2 regions of the Mycobacterium novum genome follow, and region 2 is predicted to be linked to the other one. Evidence: riboswitches for the same ligand, from Rfam matches in the RefSeq annotation. Region 2 holds a riboswitch; the other holds the start of a gene.

Region 1 (9,035 bases), 1.8 Mb from region 2:
GATGTTGCCGGTCGCGGCGATGGTGTCCTGGCCGCGGATCAGCCGCTCCAGGGTGTAGCGCATCGCCCACACCTGCGGCATGATCTGGATCTCCAGGCCCTCGGTGTCGTGGTCGGCCAGGTAGGCCTTCACCTTCTTGCGCAGCTCGGCCTCGTGCGGACGCTCGGTGTCCAGCCAGAACACCACCGTCATGCCGGAGATCCGCGCGCGCTCCACGGCCAGCTTCACCCAGTCGCGGATGGCGGCGTCGGTGACCGTGCACAGCCGCCAGATGTCACCGGCCTCGACGTTCTGGGTCAGCAGTACCTCACCGGTGTCCAGGTCCACGATGTCGGCGATCCCGGCCTCGGGGACCTCGAAGGTCTTGTCGTGGCTGCCGTATTCCTCGGCCTTCTGTGCCATCAGGCCGACGTTGGGCACGGTGCCCATGGTGGCCGGGTCGAACTGGCCGTGGGTCTTGCAGAAGTTGATCAGCTCCTGGTAGATCCGCGCGAAAGTGGATTCGGGGTTGACCGCCTTGGTGTCCTTGGTCCGCCCGTCGGCGCCGTACATCTTGCCGCCGGCCCGGATCATCGCCGGCATCGAGGCGTCGACGATGACATCCGACGGCGAGTGGAAGTTGGTGATGCCGTTGGCCGAATCCACCATCGCCAGTTCGGGACCCTGCTCGTGGCAGGCGTGCATGTCCTCGATGATCTCTTCGCGCTGGGAGGCCGGCAGCGTCTCGATCTTGTCGTACAGGTCGACCAGGCCGTTGTTGACGTTGACGCCCAGGTCGTCGAAGAGCTTCTGGTGCTTGGCGAATGCGTCCTTATAGAACACCTTGATGGCGTGGCCGAACACGATCGGGTGGCTGACCTTCATCATGGTGGCCTTGACGTGCAGCGAGAACATCACGCCGGTCTTGCGGGCGTCCTCCATCTCCTGTTCGTAGAACTCGCGCAGCGCGCGCACGCTCATGAACATCGAGTCGATGATCATGCCGTCGGACAGCGCAACCTTCTCCTTGAGCACAATCGTCTTGCCGCCCTTGGTTTTCAGCTCCATCTTCACGTCACGGGCGCGGTCCAGCGTCATCGACTTCTCGCCGTGGTAGAAGTCGCCGTGGCGCATGGTGGCCACGTGGGTGCGCGACGCCTGCGACCACTCCCCCATGCTGTGCGGGTGCTTGCGGGCGTACTCCTTGACCGCCTTGGGCGCACGACGGTCGGAGTTTCCTTGGCGCAGAACCGGGTTCACGGCACTGCCCAGACACTTGGCGTAGCGGTCGTGGGTCTGGCGTTCGGCGTCGGTCTTGGGGTCGGCCGGATAGTCCGGCAACGCGAAGCCCTTGCCCTGCAGTTCCTTGATCGCGGCGACCAGCTGCGGCACCGACGCGCTGATGTTGGGCAACTTGATGATCGTGGTGTCGGGAAGTTCGGTCAGCCGCCCGAGTTCGGCCAGGTTGTTGGGCACCCGCTGCTCCTCGGTGAGAACATCGGGGAACTCCGCCAGGATGCGCGCGGCCAGCGAGATGTCACTGGATTTGACGTCGATGCCCGCGGGCTCGGTGAAGGCCTGCACGATCGGCAGGAACGAGTACGTCGCCAGCAGCGGCGCCTCGTCGGTCAGCGTGTAGATGATGGTCGGCTGGTCGGCGCACATGGCTGTTCTCCCGGCGTCAGGGTTCGTATGTCTGTTGTTCCGCGTGGTACACGGCGGCCTCAAGTATCGCGTACCGGCCAACGGCGGCCACCGGCCGGTGAGCAGGTGGCGGCACCTCCGATAGATGCGATAGGCTGCCAAGCGGTCATGAGTGCCAGCGCGAAGCCCCGGCTTGCTGGCCGGCAACCCTCCAACCGCGGTGGGGTGCCCCGGGTGATTGACCGGGTTGAGTAGCCACCGCCGGCTACGCGGCAAGCGCGGGTCCGCCACAACGGGCCCCCCGAGTAGACAGGGGAACCTGATGCGTGCCTCCTTGCGCCGATCAGACCGTTGTTGTCGTCGCTGACACCTCTCCTGCCCCAGCGACAACACTTCTCTTCAGAAAGCATCTATCTATGACCGCCGGTAACAACTGGTCGTTCGAGACCAAGCAGATCCACGTCGGCCACGCCGGTGACCCGGAAACCGGGTCACGCGCCCTGCCGATCTACCAGACCACCTCGTACCTGTTCAGCGACACCGACGAGGCCGCGGCCCGCTTCGCGCTGGCCGAGCCGGGCAACATCTACACCCGGCTGACCAACCCCACCAACGCCGTCATCGAGGAACGCATCGCCGCGCTCGAGGGCGGGGTGGGCGCCACCTTGCTGTCGGCCGGCCAGGCCGCCAGCACGTTCGCGATCTTCAACCTCGCCGGCACCGGCGACCACATCGTGGCCAGCCCGCGACTGTACGGCGGCACCTACAACCTGTTCCGCTACTCGCTGCCCAAGCTGGGCATCGAGGTCAGCTTCGTCGAGGACCCCGACAACCTGGAGTCCTGGGCCGCGGCGGTCCAGCCGAACACCAAGGCGTTCTACGCCGAGAGCATCTCCAACCCCAAGATCGACATCCTCGACACCCCGGGTGTCTCGGCGGTGGCGCACGAGCACGGCGTGCCGCTGATCGTCGACAACACCATCGCCACCCCGTACCTGATCCAGCCGATCAGCCAGGGCGCCGACATCGTGGTGCACTCGGCCACCAAGTACCTGGGCGGCCACGGCACCGCGATCGCCGGCGTGATCGTCGACGGCGGCAACTTCGACTGGACCCAGGGTCGCCACCCCGGGTTCACCACCCCCGACCCCAGCTACAACGGCCTGGTCTACGCCGACCTGGGCCCGCCGGCCTACGCGATCAAGATCCGTGCCCAGCTGATGCGCGACTACGGGTCGGTGGCCTCGCCGTTCAACGCCTTCCTGATCGCCCAGGGCCTGGAAACGCTGAGCCTGCGGGTCGAGCGTCACGTCGCCAACGCCCAGCGGGTCGCGGAATTCCTGGCCGCCCGCGACGACGTGCTGAGCGTCAACTACGCCGGGCTGCCCAGCTCACCGTGGTACGAGCGGGCCCAGCAGCTCGCCCCGAAGGGGGTCGGCGGGGTGCTCTCGTTCGAGGTGGCCGGCGGTATCGAGGCCGGCAAGGCATTCGTCAACGCGCTGCAGCTGCACAGCCACGTCGCCAACATCGGTGACGTGCGCTCGCTGGTGATCCACCCCGCGTCCACCACCCACAGCCAGCTCTCCGGAGACGAATTGCTGTCCACCGGCGTCACCCCGGGCCTGGTCCGGCTGGCGGTCGGCATCGAAGGCATCGATGACATCTTGGCCGACCTGGAACTCGGGTTCGCCGCAGCCGCAACACAGCTCGGCGAATCGTCTGCGCTGGCGGCTCGTTGAGGCGGTTGTCAAAGAGGCCACGGTGACGATTTCGGAATTCTCGACCCACGTGCTGCCCGCCGAGGGAGAGACCGGCACGGTCGGCATCGGCCCGCTGCGCTTGGAGAGCGGAGCGGTGCTCGATGACGTCCATATCGCCGTGCAGCGCTGGGGCAAGCTGTCGCCGCGTCGCGACAACGTCGTCATGGTGCTGCACGCGCTGACCGGGGACTCCCATGTCACCGGGCCGGCCGGGCCCGGACATCCCACCGCGGGCTGGTGGGACGGGATCGTCGGGCCCGGCGCCCCGATCGACACCTCCCGCTGGTGCGCGGTGGCCACCAACGCCCTGGGCGGCTGCCGCGGATCGACCGGCCCGGGTTCGCTGGCCCGCGACGGGAAACCCTGGGGCTCACGGTTTCCCGCCATCTCGATTCGCGATCAGGTGGAAGCCGACATCGCCGCCCTGGCCGCGCTCGGCATCACCGAGGTGGCCGCGGTGGTGGGCGGTTCGATGGGCGGCGCCCGCGGGCTGGAGTGGATGATCGGCCACCCGGACCGGGTGCGCGCCGGCCTGCTGCTGGCCGTCGGCGCCCGGGCGACCGCCGACCAGATCGGCACCCAGAGCACCCAGATCGCCGCGATCAAGGCCGACCCGGACTGGTGCGGCGGCGACTACCACGGCACCGGCCGCAGTCCCGAGAGCGGGCTGGCGATCGCCCGGCGCATCGCGCACCTGACCTACCGCGGCGAGGCCGAACTCGACCGGCGATTCGGCAACAGAGCGCAGGCCGAGGAAGACCCAGCGGACCCGCGTTACGCGGTGGAGAGCTACCTGGGCCACCAGGGCGGCAAGCTGGTGGCGCGGTTCGACGCCGGCAGTTACGTCACGCTGACCGAATCGCTGTCCGGCTTCGACGTGGGCCGCGGCAGGGGCGGGGTCGCCGCCGCCCTGCGCGACTGCCCGGTACCGGCCGTGGTCGCCGGGATCACCTCCGACCGGCTGTATCCGCTGCGCCTGCAGGCCGAGCTGGCCGAGCTGCTACCCGGCTGCGCGCGCCTGCAAGTGGTCGAGTCCGACTACGGCCACGACGGCTTCCTGCTGGAGACCGACCGCGTCGGAGAATTGATCCGCCAGACCCTGGACTTGGCGGACTCGGCGGGGGTGCACCGGCGGTGAACCGGTCGCGGCAGCCCCGGCACGATCGATCGCTGTCGTTCGGCTCGCAGGCGGCCGCCTACGAACGGGGCCGCCCGTCCTACCCGCCGGAGGCGATCGACTGGCTGCTGCCACCGGACGCCGCCGACGTGCTGGATCTGGGTGCCGGCACCGGCAAGCTCACCACCCGGCTGGTCGAGCGCGGCCTGAACGTGGTGGCCGTCGACCCGATCGCCGAGATGCTCGAAGTGCTGCAGACCTCGCTGCCGCAGACCCCGGCCCTGCTGGGCACCGCCGAGCAGATCCCGCTGCCCGATGACAGCGTCGACGCCGTGCTGGTGGCGCAGGCCTGGCACTGGTTCGACCCGGCACGGGCCATCCCCGAGCTGATCCGGGTGCTGCGCCCGGGCGGCCGGCTGGGCCTGGTGTGGAACACCCGCGACGAGCGGCTGGGCTGGGTCAAGGAACTCGGCGAGATCATCGGCCGCGAAGACGCCCGCGACGCCGTCGACGGCGGCGTGACACTGCCGGCGCCGTTCGGTGCGATCGAACACCACCAGCTGGAGTGGACCAACTACCTGACTCCCCAGGCGCTGATCGACCTGGTCGCCTCCCGCAGCTACTGCATCACCTCACCGGACGCAGTGCGCACCAAGACGCTGGATCAGGTCCGCCACCTGCTGGCCACCCATCCGGCGCTGGTCGGTTCGACCGGGCTGGCGCTGCCCTACATCACGGTGTGCGTGCGGGCCACGCTGGACCCGTCGTAGGCAAACCGTGACCCGGCCGACTCGTCGGCGTTATCCCTTTGATGCAGAATTTCAACCACCAGTCCCCGTGCCGCTCGGCGCCGGGCAGATAGACGGGGGAGATAATGCGACGCTTCGTGGCCCTGACCGGCCTGGGGATATGTGCCGGCCTGATCGGCGCCGCGGCGCCGGCGCAGGCGAGTCCGATCGACACCTCGTTCTTGTCCGATCTTGCCGGGGCGGGCGTGCCCGTCGGTGACCCGGCCGCGACCGCGGAGCTGGGCCAGTCCGTCTGCCCGATGCTGACCGAGCCGGCCGGCACCGCGGCCTCGGTGGCCTCCCCGGTCACCGCACTGGGCGGCGGGCCCGCCATGTCGCCGGAGATGGCGCAGCTGTTCACCGAGATCGCGGTGCAGGCCTATTGCCCGCAGATGCTGGCGCAGCTGGCCAGCGGCCAGCTTCCGGAACTGCCGCAGATCCCGGGGATGTCGGTCGGCATCCCCGGTCTGACCGGGGGCATCCCGGCGATTCCGGCGATTCCGGTCATCCCCGCCGCCTAACTGGTTCCCAGCGGGTCGACGGTCGCGGCGATATAGACCATCGCCGTGGCGGCCGTCGTCATCGTCGCGAAGTCCAGTCCCCGGTCCCGCAGCACCAGCAGCCCGGCCCGCTCCTCGGACAACACCAGCCGCAGCGCGGCGGCCACCGCGGTGCCGATCCCGATCAGCAGGGCGCCGCGACGCCAGAAGTTCGCGCCGGCCAACACGAACGCCGCCACGAAGATCAGCCCGACCAGCATGATCGGCCACTGGGCGGCGACCAGCCGGCGGACGTCCGCGCGCGTCACAGTCCGCTCTCGACCCGCTCGACGACGTTGGTCAGCAGGAAGGCCCGGGTCAGCGGGCCGACCCCGCCGGGGTTGGGCGACACGTGACCGGCCACCTCCCACACGTCCGGATGCACGTCGCCGACCAGTCCGGCATCGGTGCGGCTGACGCCGACGTCGACGACGGCCGCCCCGGGACGCACCATGTCCGCGGTGAGCAGATGCGGCACCCCGACACCGGCGACGATGATGTCGGCCTGGCGAGTGAGCTCCGGCAGGTTGCGGGTTCCGGTGTGACACAACGTCACCGTGGCGTTCTCCGACCGGCGGGTCAGCAGCAGGCCCAGCGGGCGCCCGACGGTCACCCCGCGGCCGATCACCACCACGTGGGCGCCGGCGATCGGCACGTCGTAGCGGCGCAGCAGGTGCACGATCCCGCGCGGCGTGCACGGCAGCGCCGCCGGGGTTCCCAGCACCAGCCGGCCCAGGTTCGTCGGGTGCAGCCCGTCGGCGTCCTTGGCCGGGTCGACGCGTTCCAGCGCGGCGTTCTCGTCGAGATGGCGGGGCAGCGGCAGCTGCACGATGTAACCGGTGCACTCCGGGTTGGCGTTGAGCTCGTCGATGGTGTCGTCGAGCTGCGCCGCGCTGACGTCGGCCGGCAGGTCGCGGCGGAGCGAGGTGATGCCGACCTTGGCGCAGTCGGCGTGCTTGCCGCGCACGTAGGCGTGCGAGCCCGGGTCGTCGCCGACCAAAATGGTGCCCAGCCCCGGAATGCGGCCCGCCCGGGCGAGGTTGTCCACCCGGGCTTTGAGGTCGACGAAGATCTCGTCGCGCGTGGCCTTGCCGTCCAACGTGATCGCACCCACGCCGGACATTGTGACATTCCCCGCCGGATCCGACGTCACCGTCGGGGTTAAGCTCCGGGAATGCCTGCTGCTCCCGACGTCTTCAGTCCGGCCAAGCTCGGCCCGATCACGCTGCGCAATCGGGTCATCAAGGCCGCCACCTTCGAGAACCGCACCCCCGACGCGCTGGTCTCCGACGACCTGATCACCTACCACCGGCTGCCGGCCGCCGGCGGGGTGGGCATGACCACCGTCGCCTACTGCGCGGTCTCCCGCGGCGGCCGCACCTCCGACGACGGACTGTGGATGCGCCCGGAGGCCCTGCCCGGGCTGCGCCGGCTCACCGAGGCCGTACACGCCGAGGGTGCGGCGGTCAGCGCGCAGATCGGCCACGCCGGCCCGGTCGCCGACGCCCGCTCCAACAAGGCCCGCGCGCTGGCGCCGGTACGGTTCTTCAACCCGATCGGCATGAGGTTCGCCAAGAAGGCCACCCGCGACGACATCGACGCAGTCATCGCCCAGCACGCCGACGCCGCCCGCTGCGCCGTCGACGCCGGCTTCGACGCCGTCGAGATCCACCTCGGTCACAACTATCTGGCCAGCTCGTTCCTGTCGCCGCTGATCAACCGCCGCTCCGACGAGTTCGGCGGCTCGCTGGGCAACCGGGCCAAGGTGGCCCGCGGAATCGTGCAGGCGGTCCGCCAGGCCGTCGAGAAGGACGGCGCCGGCCAGATCGCCGTGACGGCGAAGCTCAACATGTCCGACGGGGTGCGCGGCGGCATCAGCCTGGACGAGTCGCTGACCACCGCCAAGTGGCTGCAGGACGACGGCGGCCTGGACGCCCTCGAGCTGACCGCCGGCAGCTCGCTGGTCAACCCGATGTACCTGTTCCGCGGGCATGCCCCGGTCAAGGAGTTCGCGAACGTCTTCCCGCCCCCGTTGCGCTGGGGCATGCGGATGACGGGCAACAAGTTCCTGCGCGAGTACCCGTACCACGACGCCTATCTGCTGGACGACGCCCGGCTGTTCCGCGCCGAGCTGTCGCTGCCGCTGATCCTGTTGGGGGGCATCACCAACCGAGAGACCATGGATCAGGCGATGGCCGAGGGCTTCGAGTTCGTCGCGATGGCCCGGGCGCTGCTGGCCGAACCGGACCTGGTCAACCGGATCGCGGCCGAGCCGGCGACGGTGTCGGAATGCATCCACTGCAACCAGTGCATGCCCACGATCTATGAGCGCACCCACTGCGTTGTCACCGGCGCCCCGGACGTCCTGCGCTGAGGATCCGCGCCGACTCGCGGCGCGCGGACCGGCGGTCACTTCTGTCCGCCCGATACAGTTGATCCGATGAGTCACCCTGCTCCGCCGGTGCTGACCGTGCGCTATGACGGGTCGCAAGGCACATTCTCCGCAGGCCACGACGTGGTCATCGGGCGTGACCTGCGCGCCGACATCCGTATCCCGCATCCACTGGTCTCCCGCGCGCACCTGCTGCTGCGCTTCGAGCAGGGCAGATGGCTCGGAATCGACAACGGCTCGCTGAACGGCATTTACGTCAACGGCCAGCGGGTGCCGATGGTCGACATCCGCGACGGCCAGTGTGTCAACCTGGGCAACCCGGACGGCCCGCGACTGTCCTTCGAGGTCGGGCGGCACCAGGGCCAGGCCGGCAGGCCGCCGCAGACCGTCTCGATCCAGGTGCCGCAGCCGGGCCAGCCAGGAATCGCACGCCCGGGCCGGCCGCCGCAGCAACCCCCGGGCCGGCCCGCCGCGCCGGTGCCCCCCGAACCGGCGCACTACCCGGATCCGCGCTCGGCCGGACACCCCGGCATCCAGCAGCCGCTGCGGCCCGGCCCGCCGCCGTATCAGCCCCCGCCGCTGACCCACCGGCAACCGGCATACCCGGGGGCCGGTCCATCCGGCGACGCGGCCCTGCGCCAGAGTTTCGCGCCACCCGCGCCCGCCGAGCCGTTGCCACCGCGGCAACCGTCCACCCGGATGGCCCCGGTGGCCGCGAAGCCACCGGAGGTCGGCAACCTCGCCACCCGGATGATCGACATCCTGCGGCCCGGATCCGCCTCGCCGCCGGATGCGCCCGCCGGGGCGTTGACCATC
Region 2 (9,035 bases):
GCCGTCGACCAACAGTGGTGTCTTCGATGTCAGCCCGGGCTCTTCGAGACTCTCGGCTGGGTCGGCCAAGTAGTTGCCGCGAGAAGGGATCACGTTGCGCACGCCGCCGCGCGGGTCCGCGATGTCGCCGGTGTAGCGCGGGATGACGTGGAGGTGCAGGTGGTCTACGGTTTGGCCGGCGGCCGTCCCGGAGTTGAAGCCCACGTTGAAGCCGTCCGGTTCGTGGCGCTGCGCGATGTGGGCACGCACGTCGTCAACCAAGGCCATCAGATCGGTGCGTTCTTCCGGGGTGGCCGCCCACCAGTCGCTGATCTGGCGGCGCGACACCACCAGTGCGTGGGCTGGATTGACGGGGAAGGCGTCCCACACCGCGAAGGCGGACCGGTTCGAGGCAATCCACTCGGCGCGGGGGATGTCGAAGAACGGGGACTCCGGGGAGGGCATTGTTCACTTTCGGGTCGGGCGGCCGTCTCGCGGCGGTTGGCCAGCATTATGCCGAGCGGCGCCGACAGCCTCGCGCGATGGACGATGGCAAGACACCCGCGCGGCCGCCGTCCGTCGGTCTCGTATGCGAAGCTGCGGGTTACTTCGGGGAAAGGACATGACAGTGGACGGCGCGGAGCTCGGCGGTTCGGTCGAGGCGGAGGTCTGGGAACTGCTCGACGCCGACGAGACGGTGAGCGAAGAGACCGCCTACCTGGTCGCCGCGGCACTGCACGGTGACGACGACCTCACCGAGCAGCTGGGCGGCCAGGCCCCGGTACCCCAGCGCCCCGACACCACGACGACAGATACGCCAGCGCCGTTGCGGGCGTTTCTGCGTTCGATCACGGTGTCGGGATTCCGCGGGATCGGCCCGCGCGCAACGCTGGAACTCAACCCGTACTACGGGATCACGGTGATCAGTGGCCGCAACGGATCCGGGAAATCCAGCTTCGCCGAGGCTCTGGAGTATGCCCTGACGGGTTCGAGCTACCGGTGGGACAACAAGAAGGGGCAGCACTGGGAAACCTCCTGGCGGAACCTGCATATGGGCGAGCCGGCGGCGATCGCCATCGACTTCGCCATGGAACCCGACGATGCGCGCGGCGGAACCACCGCCACCGTCGGCGTCGACTGGGCGACGGGGGCAGAGCTGCACGGTGCCCGCCGGTGGTCGCAGATCAAAGGGCAAAAGCGTGAGCCGGTCACCGCGCTCGGCTGGGACCAGGCGCTCGAGACCCACCGTCCGCTCATGTCCTACGACGAGCTCGGCGGCCGTCTGGAGGACTCACCGTCGGCGCTCTACGACTCCCTCAACCGCCTCCTCGGACTGGACCTGATCGCCGACGCCGACAACCGGCTCAAGGACGCCGAGAAACAGCTAAGCGGGCCACGCAAGGCCGCCAACGAGGCACGGACCCAACTGCGCAAGACCCTGGACAGCTCGTCGGACCCCCGTGCGGCGCAGGTCAAGAAACTGACCGCGCGCACGCCCTACGACCTCGAGGCGATCACGGCGACGACGCTGGGCACCAACACCGCGCAGGCGGCCACCATCGCACAGCTGCGGTCACTGGCCGCACTGATCGTCCCCGAGCCGGTCAAAGCCACCGAGGTGGCAGGCGAGCTGCGGGCTGCGATCGATGACCATGTGGCCGGGGCCGATGCCGCAATGAAGGTGATGACCGCACGGGCGGCCCTGCTGCGCGAGGCGCTGCATCTGCACGCCGACATCGGTGACGGCGTCTGCCCGGTCTGCGAGACCGGAACTATCGACGCCGCCTGGCGGACGGCAGCCAAGGAACGGCTGAAGGAAGCCGACGCGAGCACCATCAAATATCAGGCGATGGCGCAGCGGTTGGCGCGGGCGCGATCGGCGGCCGACGGATTCTTTGGAACCGTCACGAGCCAACCCCCGATCGAGGGAGTCGACCTGCCCGCGCTGTCGGCCTTCAACGATGCACTGGCGAGTGCGCGGTCAGCGCCCGACAGCTTGTCCGACCTGCCGACCCACCTGGAGGTGGCGGCGTTGGACGTGGCTGAGGCCGCGTCCGCGCTGCGGGCCGAGGCCGCCCAGCGTGCCGCCGAGCTGGAGGACGCTTGGGCGCCGATCGCCCGCACGATCGCGGCGTGGGTCGAGCTGGAGACCGCGGCCCGCAACGACGATGACCGCCTCGATCGTGTGAAGGCGGCGCTGAAATGGTTGCGCGCCAATGCCGAAACGCTGCGGGACCGGCGCCTGGCCCCGATGGTGGGCCAAGCTCAGCACATCTGGGGCCGGATGCGCCATGAGAGCAACGTCGACCTGGGCAGCATCACCCTGGAGGGATCGGCCACCCGCCGCCGCGCCGTCATCGACGGGACCGTGGACGGGGTACCGGCCGGAGCCCTGTCGGTGATGAGCCAGGGCGAACTGCACGCACTCGCGCTGGCGTTGTTCATCCCGCGAGCGACCACCGCGGCCAGCCCGTTCCGGTTTATCGTGCTTGACGACCCGATCCAGGCGATGGACCCAGCCAAGATCAGCGGGTTCCTCGACGTGTTGATTGAGCTTGCGAAGACCCGTCAGGTGATCGTTTTCTCCCACGATGACCGGCTGCCGGCGGCCATCCGCGCCCGCTCGGTGCCCGCCCAGCTGCTCGACGTCACCCGAGAGCATCAGTCGGTGGTCGTGGTGAAGGAGAACGACCTGCCGGCCGAGCGGTACGTCGCTGATGCCGAAGCGGTGATCTTCGATGAGGACCTGGATGACCTGATCAAGCGGAAGGCGGCACCCGGCCTGTTCCGCATGGCGATCGAGGCCGCCGCGCACCAGCGGTTTTTCAGCGACCGGGCCAAGGCCGGCGTGGCCTACCACGAGTCCGATGCCGAGTGGGAGAAGGCGATGACGACCCAGAGTCGGGTGGCGCTGGCGCTGACCGGGGACGCCTCAGGCGATGTGTCCGGCTGGAAAGCCTATCGGCCACACCGCTTCCCGACGATAGCCATCTGCGCTTCGGGCGTCCACAAGGGCGCCGCGCTCGACCGCAACAGCGTCGCGGATCTCCGCAAGACGGTGCGCGATATCGTGGAGAACCGTTGACCACCACCGGCGAACTACTGCTCGCGCGGGCCGACGCACTGCTGGACTCCCCGGACGGCGCGGCAGTGGGCAACTCCGCGCGCCTCGCGGCATTCCTGGCACGCCAGGCGGTGGAGGAGCTGATCGACGCCCGCTGCGCGGTGCTGTGCGGGGGGCAGGCGGTGGTCGGGACGCAGAAGGCGAAACTCGCCGTACTTAAGTCGCTCGACACCACGCCGGCCGGCGGAGTCCTCATCGACGCCTGGCACCAGCTGAGCGGCTTCTGCCACCAACACGCCTACCAGCTTTCGCCGACGGTGGGAGAGGTTCGGGTGTTGTGCGCGGCGGTTCGGGACGCATACTTCAGCGGGATACGGTCGGGGACGGTGCCTGCTGCAGGAGACACAGCTGGCACATGACAGCGGCACTCATGTGCTCGCGCCAGCACCATGACCCCTTTCGACGTATTCCACCACCGCATTCAGCGTCGCGATCAACCGCATGTCCTCCACGTTGCGTGCGCGGGCGTTCAGCAGCTCCTCGGTGCACACCAGATATGCCAGGCACCGGGCTCGGCTGATCGCGACGTTGAGCCGGTTGCGGGAGAACAGAAAGTCGGCGCCTCGGGAGATGTCCTCCCCGGTGGAGGTGGTCATTGAGAAGAACACCACCGCCGCCTCACCGCCCTGAAACTTGTCGACGGTGCCGACCGCCACACCACGGGTCGACGCGTCGGCATCGAGCCGGTCTCGAATCATCCGCACCTGATGGTTGAAGGGTGCGACCACCATGAAATCTGAGACTGTCAGCGGGTTTTCGTCGCCGTCCTCGTCGGTCCAGATGGTGCCGACCAGCCGAGCGATCTCGGCCGCGATCAGCTCTGCCTCCTGCTCCGAGGATGTGCTGTTGCCGCGGTGCTCGGCCCGCAGCCAGCGCAGTCCGGTTCCGGCCACCGTGTTCTGCTGCTCGCAGCTCGAATCATGGCCGAGTTGGCCGGCATAGATCTCCTCGGAGATGAACCGGCACACGTCAGGGTGCATGCGGTAGGTCTTCGACAAGAAGACACCACGATCGCGGGGCATGATCGCGGCCTCGCCGAGGATGTGTTCCAGTACGCTGCGCCCGCTGTCGTTGGGGTGGCTGGCCTGGGCGACCTGCGACAGTTGCAGCGGATCACCGAGCAGAACGACATTGCGCGCCGACAATGATGCCGCAAGGGCGTCGGCCAGCGACACTTGGCCGGCTTCATCGATCAACAACACATCGACGGGGGAGTTGCGCATCTCCTTCGAACCGAAGAGCCACGTCGTACCGGCGACGAGGTTTACATCGCGCCGGGCGCACTTGGTTTTGCTGCCGGCCGTGGTGCCGTCAGGAACCCATGTCGAACCGCTCTTCGGCTTCTTCACCGCGTTGAGCTTGTCGATATCGCCGTTGTCGCGGAACAGCTCCACCACCTTCTTCAGCAGGTGGTCGACTGCGTGGTGCGTCGTCGCGGTAACCCCGACGCGTCGTCCCTCCAGTATCAACGTGCGAATGAGACGCGCTGCGCTGTAAGTCTTTCCCGCGCCCGGAGGGCCCTGGATCGCGACGAAGCTGTTGTCGAGTTTGGTCACCCAGCGCCTCATGTCGGCCAGATCGTCGGTGAAAAGACCACCGAGCGGCCCGGCACCGTCGGTGAAGCACGGTAGCTCGCGGCGCAGCAGCGCCATTGTCACCGGGTTGGTGTCGGCACCGTCGAGCAGCTGGGCGGCAAAGCCCGAGAGTGCCTCGCGCTTCGGTTCCGGACCGATCCAGTCGTGCAGGAGCACCACACTGGGCGGCAGAATCCCGGCTTCCCGCACCTTCGTGCCCCACTGCAGGTCGAGAAGGTGGTTCCTGCGGTCGAGGTTCTCAATCGCGCAAGAGAACCGTTGGCCTTCGGCGTCGACGAACATGACACTTCCGCCGTCGTAGGGGAAACGGTGGAGCGATTGCGGGGGGAAGACGAAGCGCAGCCCCGGGGTGATCGGCTTCCCGGTCTTGCCCAGCCGCTCGACCTCGCCGACGTACTGTAGTTCTGTCAGAGCTTCGGGGTCGTCCCGTAGGGCGGTGGTGTCGCCCTGCAGCTTGGCCATCTTCGGCCCGATGTAGGCGAACCATTCTCGGCGCCAGTATCCGAGCAGATCACCGAGAAGGTACTCGGAAGTATCGGCGGGGAAGGCGTGCAACTGCTCTACGTGCACGTCGAGTTCCGGCAACCCGGGGTCCGGTTCGAGGACGCTTTCGCGCCACGCCAACTCAGCCGGACGGTGCTGTACCAACCAATCTCGTAGCGCCATCGTCGCTCGCACATCGTCTTCGTTGTAGACGGCGATGCGGTCCAATCGGGCTTGGCCGCCGTGTTTCATGAATTCTTCGTATTGCAGTACCGCGCCGGCGCCCTTGTCGATGTCGTGGCTGCGTTGAAAGTCGGTGAGCCGCTCCAGGGCTTTGAGGCCGTAGGATTCGGTGCCGACCTGGATACTGTTGCGGGCCACCAGCAGAAGGTCCACGAACAAGCCGGTCTCGATCAGTTCCGCCAACGCCCGCTGCGCGACGTTGTGCTTCTCGGCGAGCGTTACCAGCGACGATCGTTCGGTGTGGTTGTAGTGGTAGACGTGCATCTCGGGGAAGGCCGCCCGCCGCCGCGCGAGGTAGTCGATCAGCTCGGCTGCTGCCGCGGCTTCCGCCTCGAGATCGTGCGCCCACCACCTGCGGTAGTGCCACTGCCCGTCTCTGTCGCGTTCCAGCAGACCGAACAGGAAGAACAGCCCCGTCTCGACCCGCCAGAACGGGTGGCCCTCGAAGTCGAGGAACACATCGCCGTCGTCGGGGCGGGGCAGTTCCTCGAACCCGCGCCCCCACACCGGATCTTCGCCGGGCTCGATGAGCCGGAATGGGGGTGCCTCGTACTCGGCCAGCAACGCTGCTTGAAGCTGCAGCTTCGCCTGCTCGGTCAACCGCTGCAGCCGCCGTGGACCCATTCCCGCCACAGCCGTCTGGGCCCGTGCCAGCGCGGTGATGTTGGTGATGCCGGCGGCCTCGAAGGCCGCGGTATCCGGTGTGCGAATCCCGGCCACCAGGCTCAGCGCACCCTCGTCGCGCCACTGCTGATCGCAGAGCGTTCTGAACTCGCAGAAATCGCAGTACGCGCAAGGCCTCGGAACAGTACCGGCTTCGGGTCCGCCCGCCAGCGTCTCGGTCAGCTGCTTGCGCAATCGGCGCCAGTAGGGGCTGAAATCATTGACCCGCAGCGTCTCGGTCTTCCCCGAGCCCAACCACAGGTGCATGTGCTCGGGACGCACCCCGGTGAGTGCTTCCAACGCGTCGGCGTAGAAACAGAGCTGCAACACGTGGCCGGGCTTGGCTTCGGCGCGAGCAAGTTTGGCGTCCACCGGCTCGTACCCGCCGTCGGCGGTGCGCACCAGGAAATCGGCGATGCCGCGCACCCCGTCGTGGATCAACGGCATCTGATAGATGATGTCCCATCCGTCGTCGAACGGGTTGCCGGTGCGGGCCACCCACGCCTCGAACGTCTCGCCCTCGCGCCGACCGGGAACCCTGAGAACAGATATGTCCCCGGACTCGCGCCTCTCCAGACACTGCTGTTCATGCTGTAGCCCCTTGTCGAGCAATAGTCTCGCGAACTCCCCGAAGGTCGACTTCGGTTCCGGCAGCGTTCCGGCGTCGACCTGGTTGCGCAGCGTCAGATAGTGCGCGCAATCCAGCCAGGCGGTGATCTTGGACGGGGTCAGCAGATGTTCGGTTGGAATCAGGTCAGCCACCGCGTGATCCTCCCTGCGCGTTGTCGTGCCGGTGATAGAACGGCGCCGGATATACCGGCTCGTCAGGTGCGCATGTCCCGTGCGTCGGGTCGTAGTAGCCCCCCGAACAGGGGGCCAGCGGGATCACGATGCCGGTAATCACTGTGTTGGTCACGTTGCCGGCGCCTCTTGCTGACCGTCGGTGCGAGCCGCGTCGGTTTCCTCGGCTTCTCGCGGCGAACGGACGCCCACCTGGAATCCGGTCTTGGGCGTCGAACTGAAGGGATCGACCCAAGTTCGCAGTCCCGCCAACGCGTTTGAGAAGGCGATCGATGCGAACGAGGCATTTCTGCTTCTTTCGAAGACGCGTTGGCCGACTGTCCGGGCCGCTGCATCGATGACGTCACCATCTACATCGACGTCGGCTGACATCCTCATCGCATAGGCCGCTTTGCGGGCGGGGTTGCTTGTATCGCCGTTCATGAACCCACTTCTGGCCAGCACCGCCACCGAACTCGCGGGGCCGCTGCCGCTGAGGCGCAACTCGCGCGGATCATCTTGGTGCTCACGGAGCACCTGCACCGTCTGCGCGGCAGCCTGATTGATCTTCTCTCGCGGAACTGGGACGCTCGCACCATCGTCGTCGCTCCACGACAACGGACCCACGCTGAATCGGGCCAGACCCGCGGGATCGCACCGGAACTCCACGAGCGGAGGCATTACCGCCGATCTCAGGGAGATGGTGAAGACATCCCTGGGGTGCACCATGCCCGCGACGTACGTCGCGATAAAGGTCTGGAACGACCGCCACTGGTCGTCGAGGGTGTACTCACTCATGACAATGCCTCCCCGTACGAATCGCACTGCGCATCTGCACTCGGACGTTCCGGCGCATCGTTAGGGGCCATGGAGATCTCCAAGTTCCGAGCCTCCGCTCGGGAGGCGCTCTTATCCACACCGGTTGGTGCGGACCGCTTCGTCATCCGAGCCACCCACGAGCGTGGGGTTGGCGTGCCGTCCAGTCGGAGCTTCGCGACGGCAACTCATGAAGCCACTTCAGGATAGCGGGGCACGCCGACAACGGCGCGGTTATGAGGTCCGGCGGACAAGATCCCTTGTATTGCTTGGACACCAGGCTGCAATAGAGCGCGCCGTCGGTAGCCCGCCAGGGCACAGCGAGGCCGAGTAGACGGCATCAACGATTCGGCGAATCGCCCACCTCATCGCCTGTCGGTCGTGCTCACCCAGGCGTTGTGGCTGTCTTTGGTGAAACCGATCAGTCGCGCGAACCGGTCATGAAAGGCCCAGCGCGGGTGTGCGCACGACGCCCTGACATGTCACAGCCTCCCGTTACCGTGGAGGCGGCTCAGGAGTGGACGGCTGATCGGGGACCTGACCCGATGCCTCGGCAACCGCGCGGCCACCGACGGTGCCCCCGGGGCAAGAGCCGGCACACCGCGCGTGCAAGTGGTGGGCGCCCGTCCGCGGCGCCGCCGGAAGGGTGAACGATGACCGATAGTGGGACCGCGGCGGCAAGTGCTGGCGGTTGGGATTTCCCTACCCTGGCCTACCTCTGGGACGCGCCGAGCCGCGCCATCGTCGCCGGCGCCGACAAACTCGAGGCGCTCTCCGACGTTGAGCGAGAACAATCCGTGGCGGCGCTGAGCCAGCGGGTGGGACTGCTGGCCGGCGTCCTCGATGACCGCGACTTGATGTTGATCGCGGCCGTTGCGGTCGACGACGTTTACAAATCCTGCTTCCAGGAACTCTTTTGGGGGCAGAGCGTCGCCGACTACCTGGCTGCGACCGCCGGCGTCGTCGTTCAGGAGTTGGAACGACGCGGTGTCGCGTTGCACTACGTGATCAGCAATGCGCTTGGGGATGCTGACCTGCATGGCATGCTTACCGGCCTGCCGGCGGTCTTCTCGGCCGCTGGGCTGTTCGTGGTCGGTCCGCAGGTGGTGGCGCTGTACCTCATGGAGCAAAGCGGCCAACCGCGCGACGTCGATGCCATTCCGCGCTACCGCGACGAAGGACAGATCATGGCCGACGAGCTGATCGAACGCTGCCATCGGGAACGCCGATCGTCGCTGTACCTGCACATCGACGTCGATGACACCGCCACGGACGGCGCCCTGAATGTGGCGGTGCCGCGAAATCGGATACCCGGCGCTTTAGTGGTGTACCGGGACGAGGCGCCGGTCCAG

Evidence for each region. Region 2 has a riboswitch for S-adenosylmethionine ahead of G6N19_RS06035 (hypothetical protein). Riboswitches for the same ligand answer to the same signal wherever they lie in the genome.
Region 1: it holds a riboswitch for S-adenosylmethionine, as region 2 does, so the genes downstream of both, G6N19_RS14310 (bifunctional o-acetylhomoserine/o-acetylserine sulfhydrylase) here and G6N19_RS06035 (hypothetical protein) in region 2, are expected to answer to the same signal.

The regions. Positions count from the first base shown of each region.
Region 1 covers NZ_AP022562.1:3,083,254-3,092,288, reverse strand. The annotation lists gene G6N19_RS14315 (NADP-dependent isocitrate dehydrogenase) at 1-1,644, opposite strand, end outside; SAM riboswitch class IV at 1,788-1,908, shown strand; gene G6N19_RS14310 (bifunctional o-acetylhomoserine/o-acetylserine sulfhydrylase) at 2,040-3,362, shown strand; gene metX (homoserine O-acetyltransferase MetX) at 3,385-4,521, shown strand; gene G6N19_RS14300 (class I SAM-dependent methyltransferase) at 4,518-5,270, shown strand; gene G6N19_RS14295 (DUF732 domain-containing protein) at 5,375-5,809, shown strand; gene G6N19_RS14290 (DUF3017 domain-containing protein) at 5,806-6,048, opposite strand; gene G6N19_RS14285 (bifunctional methylenetetrahydrofolate dehydrogenase/methenyltetrahydrofolate cyclohydrolase) at 6,093-6,941, opposite strand; gene G6N19_RS14280 (NADH:flavin oxidoreductase) at 7,002-8,201, shown strand; gene G6N19_RS14275 (ATP-binding cassette domain-containing protein) at 8,268-9,035, shown strand, end outside.
Region 2 covers NZ_AP022562.1:1,312,760-1,321,794, reverse strand. The annotation lists gene G6N19_RS06055 (DEAD/DEAH box helicase family protein) at 1-444, opposite strand, end outside; gene G6N19_RS06050 (AAA family ATPase) at 602-3,064, shown strand; gene G6N19_RS06045 (hypothetical protein) at 3,061-3,462, shown strand; gene G6N19_RS06040 (TM0106 family RecB-like putative nuclease) at 3,472-6,849, opposite strand; gene G6N19_RS06035 (hypothetical protein) at 7,000-7,665, opposite strand; SAM riboswitch class IV at 7,768-7,879, opposite strand; gene G6N19_RS06030 (hypothetical protein) at 8,337-9,035, shown strand, end outside.